Regions from separate parts of the Agrobacterium sp. CG160-95 genome, predicted to be linked through region 2. Evidence: predicted binding sites of a transcription regulator. Region 2 holds the regulator's gene; the other holds the start of a gene.
The links. Region 2 encodes LexA, which represses DNA repair genes until DNA is damaged. Its sites were predicted from a motif close to TGTTCNNNNTGTGTTCNG; they were not measured.
Positions count from the first base shown of each region.

Region 1 (4,212 bases), on a different contig from region 2:
GGACGGCTCATCCAGAACATAGAGAACGCCGGTGAGGCCGGAACCGATCTGCGAAGCAAGCCGGATGCGCTGGCTTTCTCCGCCGGAAAGCGTGCCGGAATTGCGTGACAGGCTGAGATAATCCAGCCCGACATCGTTGAGGAATCGCAGACGTTCGCGGATTTCCTTGAGGATGCGAACCGCGATCTCGTTCTGTTTGGCGTTCAGATTTTCCGGCAGCGTCTCGAACCAGTCGCGTGCCATACGGATCGACATCTGGGTGACTTCGCCGATGTGCATTCTGTTGATCTTGACGGCGAGCGCTTCCGGCTTCAGGCGATAGCCGGCGCAGGCCGGGCAGGGGGCCGCCGACATATAACGCTCGATTTCCTCGCGCGCCCAGGCGCTGTCGGTTTCTTTCCAGCGACGCTCCAGATTGGGAACGATGCCTTCGAAATTCTTCACCGTCTTGTAGGAGCGCGCGCCGTCCTGATAGTTGAACTCGATCTTGTCGTCAGTGCCCTGGAGAATGGCGTGCTGCGCCTCTTTCGAAAGGTCCGTCCATTTGCTCGACAGCTTGAAACCGAAGGCCTTGCCCAGCGCCTCCAGCGTCTGGTTGTAATAGGGGGAAGACGACTTGGCCCAGGGGGCGATCGCGCCATCCCGCAGGGTGCGTGCAGGTTCTGGCACGATCAGGTTTTCGTCCACCTTCTGCTGCGAGCCGAGACCGTCACAGGTGGGGCAGGCGCCGAAGGGATTGTTGAAGGAGAAAAGCCGGGGCTCGATTTCCGGGATGGTGAAGCCGGAGACCGGGCAGGCGAATTTTTCCGAAAACAGCATACGCTCGTGGGTCTCATTGAGCGATTTGTTTGCGGAGCCGCCAGCCGAGGTTTCTTCCGGCGGCAGGGGCTTGTCGGCAAATTCGGCCACTGCCAACCCGTCGGCGAGCTTGAGGCAGGTCTCGAGACTGTCGGCAAGGCGTGCTGCCATGTCCGGGCGCACGACGGCGCGGTCCACCACCACATCGATATCGTGTTTGTACTTCTTGTCGAGGACGGGAACGTCAGCGATCTCGTAGAACTGGCCATCCACCTTGACGCGCTGGAAGCCCTTCTTCATCAGTTCGGCGAGTTCCTTTTTATATTCGCCTTTGCGGCCGCGCACGATCGGCGCGAGAATATAAAGGCGCGTGCCTTCCTCGAAGGCAAGGATACGGTCGACCATCTGGCTGACCGTCTGGCTCTCGATCGGCAGGCCCGTCGCCGGCGAGTAGGGCACACCGACACGCGCAAACAGCAGGCGCATATAGTCGTAGATTTCCGTGACCGTGCCGACCGTAGAGCGCGGGTTCTTCGAGGTGGTTTTCTGCTCGATGGAAATCGCCGGAGAAAGCCCCTCGATGCGGTCTACATCCGGCTTCTGCATCATTTCGAGGAACTGGCGCGCATAGGCCGAGAGGCTCTCGACATAACGGCGCTGGCCCTCGGCATAGATTGTGTCGAAGGCGAGCGACGACTTGCCCGAGCCGGAGAGCCCGGTCATGACGATCAGCTTATTGCGCGGTAGATCCAGATCGATACCCTTGAGGTTATGCTCACGGGCACCACGGATGGAAATCGTCTTCAGTTCACTCATGATAAAGCTCGGACAAAATTAACAGGCCTGATGGCGGCGCGTCCTTATGTAGTGACGCAACCGGACGTGTCGAGGTTTATTCCCTATCGATCGATGGCTTTTCGGCTCACTTGACTCGAATTTCGTGATTTAATAGAACAAAAAAGGAACAAATTGCAAGTGCGAATATACTCTCTGAGAAAGTCGGGATTATTCGCTGTGGATTGTTCCCCGTTGCGGTGCCCTTTGCGGGCGGCGATGGTTATTGTGTGCGGGATTTTTTGAAATACAATTGCCGGTCACGATGGCTGGCGGACAGGATGACGAGATGGCTGGTAGCGTAAACAAGGTAATTCTGATTGGGAACGTTGGCGCCGATCCCGAAATTCGCCGGACGCAGGACGGCCGTCCGATCGCCAATCTGCGTATCGCCACCTCAGAGACGTGGCGGGACCGCAACAGCGGCGAGCGCAAGGAAAAGACAGAATGGCACACGGTCGTCGTTTTCAACGAAGGTCTGTGCAAGGTTGTCGAACAATATGTGAAAAAGGGCGCCAAGCTCTACATTGAAGGCCAGCTGCAGACGCGCAAGTGGCAGGACCAGACCGGTAACGACCGTTACTCCACCGAAGTGGTACTGCAGGGCTTCAACTCCACGCTGACGATGCTCGACGGTCGCGGCGAAGGTGGCGGCGGCAGCCGCAGCGGTGGCGACATCGGCGGTGGAGATTATGGCAGCGGCGGCGGTAACTACGGTGGCGGTTACGACCAGCAGCCGGCGGCCCGCGGCGGTGCCTCGCGTGGCGGCAGCCAGCCTTCCGGCGGCTTCTCCAGTGACATGGACGACGATATCCCGTTCTGATCGGAACCGTGATTGACGGGGCGGGGGCCGGTCGAAACCGGTTGCCCGCTTCAAGGTCGCGACGACCTATGCCGCGGCTTTGTCCGCCAGCATCGCAACCATGACATCGGACTGCGAAAGAATACCCACCATCTTGCCGTTGGCGTCGATCACCGGCAGGTAATGCAGCCCTTCCTCCGCAAAGCGGATGATTGCTTCCTCGATCGCCGTTTCCGGCTGCACGGTTCTAACAGGCGATGTCATGATATCCTTGACGGTATCGTTGGGTGCGCTTGTGCCTGAGAGAATAAGGCGCAGGCGCTGCAGGAAACCGATGGAAGGGCGGCCGTTTCTCCAGCTAGCCTTTTCAAGAAAATCCGTCTGAGTGACGATGCCGACGATTTCGGCCCTGTCGTTGGTCACGGGCAGCGCCTTGAAATGGTGGTTGTGCATCAGTGAATGAGCGTGGCGCAGGCTATCATCCGGGGCGACGCCGACCACATCGCGTGACATGACGCTGGCGCAATCGAGGTGGAGGGCGCGGCGGCGCCAGGAGCGCAATTCCGTCTTGCGCAAAATCATCTCCAGCACATCGCGATCAATATCGAGAACCTCGTCATATTCCTTCAGCACCTCGTCCAGATCGGCTGAGGAAAAGCCGATTTTCTGTATTGGCGTCGGGTCTGCCGTGCCGTGGCTGGCCTTTCCCAACCTCAGGCCGTGCGGATAGGCGCGGCCGGTGGCATTGTTATAAACGAGCGCGAGGATGAGAAGGATGAGCGAGTTTCCGGCGACCGGCCAGAGAATAAAGCCATAGCCGAGACTATGCACGGCGGGACCGCCGAGAACGGCCGTCAGCGCCACCGCGCCGCTTGGCGGGTGCAGGCAGCGCAGCGCCATCATGGCAGCAATGGCAAGGCTTATGGCAAGCGCGCTGGCAAGGAAAATATCCGGAACGAGTAGAGCCACCGTCACGCCCACGAAAGCCGACACGATGTTGCCGCAGAGGATCGACCAGGGCTGCGCAAGGGGGCTGGATGGCACGGCGAATAAAAGCACCGCCGAGGCGCCCATCGGCGCGATCATGGCGGGCAGGGTAGGGTCTAAGCGGAAAGCAAGGCTGCCCAGAAGTCCGGTCAGCGAAATGCCGACGAAGGCGCCCGCCGCCGCGCGCAGCCTTTCCCGGTTACTGACGGGAGCGGCATCCGGGATGAGGCGGCGCAGCGTGGATCGCATGGAGAGAGCTTTCTGGTGCGGAAAAAAGACGCGCGTCTTTTAACCGAGGCAGGAGCCGGATTCAAAGGGCGGATTTTTCGCAAATCCGGCCGTTTGCGGCATTTTGTTGTGAACCGATGGTCGTCAGAATGCGAAGGCCGATTTTATGCCGTCCACTACGAACTGCACGGAAAGCGCGGCAAGAAGGACGCCGAGCAGCCTTGTCAGAATCGCGCGGCCGGTATTGCCGAGAAAACGGTCCATGCGTTCCGAGACGATCAGGGTGGCGTAGACGAGGGCCATGGCGAAGGCGAGGATGAGAATAAGCACGACCATTTCGAGCGTCGTCTTCATCGTTCCCGCCAGGAGCACGGTCGCGGAAATGGCGCCAGGCCCGGCGATCAACGGCAAGGCGAGCGGAAAGACCGCCAGATTGTGCAGATGGTCCTTGGTGATGGCGATCTCCGAGGTCTTTTCCTTGCGCTCCTGGCGTTTCTCGAAAATCATCTCGAAGGAAATCCAGAACAGCAGCAGGCCACCGGCGATGCGGAAGGCACCCAGCG
Region 1 covers NZ_JBNWDU010000005.1:424,219-428,430, forward strand. Annotated here, with positions in the region: gene uvrA (excinuclease ABC subunit UvrA) at 1-1,614, opposite strand, end outside; gene ACQZ63_RS19455 (single-stranded DNA-binding protein) at 1,922-2,455, shown strand; gene ACQZ63_RS19460 (CBS domain-containing protein) at 2,522-3,670, opposite strand; gene ACQZ63_RS19465 (MarC family protein) at 3,794-4,212, opposite strand, start outside.
Region 1: a site for LexA is predicted at 1,748-1,765, ahead of uvrA (excinuclease ABC subunit UvrA). Genes of this name have one in related genera too.

Region 2 (4,212 bases):
CGTTCCTGAAGATCATGGGTTATGGCATGGCACTCGTCATCGAGGTTGCAAACGAGGTGGCCTCCTGGGGCGGCAGCGCAGCGACGGGGCGTCCGCATGGCTGGTTTATCGGTTTGGCTTCGGTGGGTTTCCTGCTGCTGACATTGCTGCGCAGCCGGCTTGCACTTCTTGGCATCCCGTTTCTGCTCTTGGCCTTCGGCGTGTCGGCAGTTACGGCCTATCGTGATCTGCCGGATCTATTGATTCACGAGGACGGCGAATTGGTGGCACTCGTGGAGGATGGCAAGGTCTCAACCACAAAAGCCCGTCCGCAGGGCTTCGTTTACGGCCAGTGGCAAAGGGCGCTGCTGCTGCCGGAAAAAACCGTGCCGCCGGGTTTTATAAATGGCGAGAGCACGGCAAATACTGCTGGTTCTGCCTCGAGATCGAAACTGTCGCCGGAAGACATGGCTGTGGTGGTGCGCGAGATGACGGCGGCGCTCAAAGACGCCAAAGCTGGCGTCTTCACCTGCAGGAAAGACATATGGTGCGTAGCGAGCGCCGCGAGCGGAGAGTGGATTGTCGTTCTGGAAGATGGCCGCTTCGCCGGAAAAGCCTGCGATATTGCCGATATCGTCGTTGTTTCCCGCAGAACCTCTTTTTCTCAGTGCCGCTCGGGTGCACTCCTGCTCAGCCGTGACATCTTGCGGCGTCTCGGTTCCGTGGAAATAGATTTTGCTGACAAGAGGGAGGAGGGTGTGGCGAGCGGGCTGCGCGCCGCAATCGCCGGAACGGACAGGCCCTGGAGCCAGCACCGTTATTACGACTGGAAAAGCGGACGTTTCGACCGTGATCTGCCGCAGCCCATCATCCGGCTGCTGGCGGCGTCGCAATGACTGCCGCCAGCATGGATCATCGGGCCTTGGCGCGCAAATCTTCAGTCAATTCGCCGATCTCGCCAACTTCCTCTTCATGACCAGCGTCGCGCCAGCTCTCCTTCAAACCGGCCTCGTACCATTCTTGCATGGCAGGCAGGGCGAGCAGCCGGTCGCAATAGGCTTTCGCTGCTGGCGAAAGATCCGCGCTGCCATAGGTCTGGAAACGGAATGCAACCGGGCAGAAGAAAGCATCGACCGCCGTGAACTTTTGACCGGCAAGATATGGCCCGCCGAATTTTGTAAGACCCTCGCTCCACAACGCATCAATCCGCTTTATATCGGCCTTAAGTCCGGCATCGCCGCCCCTGGGTTTGACCCGAATGCCCACCGACATGGGATAGAGATTGCGCAGCGAGGAAAAGCCGGCATGCATCTCACTTGCGGCCGAACGCGACCATGCCCTCGCATGCTTGTCGCTTGCCCAGACGCTCTGGTGTCTTTCAGCAAGATATTCGACGATCGAAAGCGTTTCCCAAACCGTCATACCCTCGTCGACCAGGCAGGGCACCTTGCCCGTCGGCGAAAAGGAGGAGAAGGAGACGCCTTCGCCGAACGGAATGAGCTTTTCATCAAAGGCGATACCGAGCGTGCGCATCAATACCCACGGCCGCAGCGACCATGAAGAATAGTTCTTGTTGGCTATATAAAGATCGTACATGGCGTATCTCCCGGATATGACGCGTATTTCTACACCTGCCAAGCGTTCACGGAATATCGAAAATTATCCATGGCTCCCATAAACGCCGTTGATGAATGGTGATGTGGGGTCACTGAGAGCGCGCCTTGCGATAAGTCACCCTTTGGTGACCACTAAAACTGACTGCGCAACACGACAGAACAACGTCGCTAAAAAACAGCGGATGGGATCGCTTCGACAATTATAGCGAACAGCCCATTCGCCACCACGCCTGTAGCGAAACCGAAGCATCTTTATGGAGTAGGAACTCAGTTTAGAAAGGGCAACGCGCATAGGCTGAATGGCGCATATCCTCGTGCACCCGCAAAAGCACGCCACGTTTGGAAACAGCCAAACCCGATTATAGGCGCCATCTTCACGATGACGCCTATTGTAAAGTGAATACGTTCGGTTCGATAAGATCAATGGTAGCGGCGGATCAGCCCCACCAGCTTGCCCTGAATTTTCACCCGGTCGGGCCCGAAGATACGGGTCTCATAGGCTGGGTTTGCCGCCTCGAGCGCAATGGAGGCTCCCTTGCGGCGGAAGCGCTTCAGCGTGGCTTCCTCGTCATCCACCAGAGCCACAACGATGTCCCCGGGATTGGCGGTGTTGCCGTTGCGGATGATGACTGTGTCGCCGTCGAAAATGCCGGCCTCGATCATCGAATCACCCTTGACCTCAAGAGCGTAATGTTCGCCCGTGCCAAGCATGTCTACTGGCACGGCCACATCATGGGTGTTGTTCTGGATGGCGGAAATCGGCACGCCCGCAGCGATGCGGCCCATGACCGGCACGGTGACAGCCCCGCCCAGATCATTGGCCGGCGTCTTGGGGGCAGGGGCCGGTTCCGGCGTCTTGGGCTTGCCAAGGCTGCCTTCGATAACGCTCGGCGAAAAGCCGCGCTGCGGCCTTGCACCCGGCGTATAAGCCTCGGGCAGCTTGATGACTTCCAGCGCCCGGGCTCTATTCGGTAGCCGACGAATGAACCCGCGCTCTTCGAGAGCGGTTATCAGGCGGTGGATGCCGGATTTCGAAGCAAGATCGAGTGCGTCCTTCATTTCATCGAAGGAGGGCGGCACGCCGGACTCTTTCATTCGTTCATGAATGAAGAGAAGCAATTCCTGCTGTTTGCGCGTGAGCATGAGGAAAACACCCTTTAGAATCGTAGTGGAAGTCGCGAAACAAATACAGAACGAACACTATATGTTCCATATGTGTTCTGCAATCCCCTAAAATTTCGTGAAGGTGCCATCTGTTGCTGTGATGATTTGCCTCATAGCACGCAATTGTGCTTTTGTGCGGTCGAAACCGTCCCGGCATGCTCCGGGCGGAAGGCCGGCAGGATACATTTTCATGACGAAACCCTATAGCGTTGACCATCTCGTTTTGCCCGTGGAAGTCATAGGCGTCGCCGTGAAGCGCCTCGTCAGTCTTGGCTTTACGGTTGCGCCGGAGGCTCTGCATCCTTTCGGCACCCAAAATGCCTGCGTATTTTTCGCCGATGGCACCTATCTGGAGCCGCTCGCAATTGCTGATCCGGCTAAATATAATGCGTCAATAGAGAGGGGTGATGTGTTCACCGGCAGGGATGTGGCCTTCCGGCAACGGGACGGGCAGGAGGGTTTTTCGGCTCTTGTCGCCAGGACTGAAGACGCCTTGGTTGACCATGAGCGGTTTCGGGCAGCCGGCCTTTCGGCGGGCGATGTTTTCGAGTTTTCGCGGCCTGTTCGGATGTCGGATGGCTCGCAAGGCGAGGCGGCGTTCCGGCTGGCTTTTGCGGCAAGCGGAGCGGCCGCGGATTTCTTTTTGTTCAGTTGTCAACGGCTTCAAGCCCTTCCGGGCGATCGCACCATGCTGGAGCGCCACGCCAATGGTGTCACCGGCCTGAGTGAAATCGTCCTGTTTTCCGGCGGCAATATGAAGGTGGCGGGCCTGATCGAGACAGTGTTTGCCTGTGAAGGCAAATGGTCTCCGGGCGGTGATATGGTTTTCGCGACCGGCAATGCCAGCATCAGATTGACCGGAAAACCGCCTTTCGGCGGGCAGACCCTGAATGCTCAGGATGGCAACGAAGGCGGATTGCGCGGCGCGGGCATCGTCTTTTCGTCACACGATCTTGCCGTGACAGAGGCGGTGCTTGCTGCTAATGGCGTGTCCTGCGCAAAAGCGGACGGCCGTCTGGTGGTGCCCGCGGCACCCGGTCAGGGCGTTGCCTTCGCCTTCGAGGAAAAATGATGAGCGTTACGAACAATCTTAAAGTCACTGCCGGCGACGGCGCCAGCAAGGTTTCCTTCTCGAATACCGAGCGGTTTTCGCTGATTGCCGGTCCGTGCCAGATGGAAAGCCGCGAACATGCCTTCATGATCGCTGGCGTGCTGAAGGAGCTTTGCGACAAGCTGGGAATAGGGCTTGTCTACAAGTCTTCTTTCGACAAGGCGAACCGCACTTCGCTTTCCGGAAAACGCGGCATCGGCCTGGATAACGCGATGCAGGTTTTTGCCGATCTCAAAAAGGAATTCGGTTTTCCTGTTCTGACCGACATCCACACGGAAGAGCAATGCGCCATCGTTTCCGAGGTAGTGGACGTGCTGCAGATCCCGGCGTTCCTAAGCCGCC
Region 2 covers NZ_JBNWDU010000001.1:58,212-62,423, reverse strand. Annotated here, with positions in the region: gene ACQZ63_RS00340 (ComEC/Rec2 family competence protein) at 1-875, shown strand, start outside; gene ACQZ63_RS00335 (glutathione S-transferase family protein) at 892-1,575, opposite strand; gene lexA (transcriptional repressor LexA) at 2,016-2,738, opposite strand; gene ACQZ63_RS00325 (VOC family protein) at 2,950-3,831, shown strand; gene kdsA (3-deoxy-8-phosphooctulonate synthase) at 3,831-4,212, shown strand, end outside.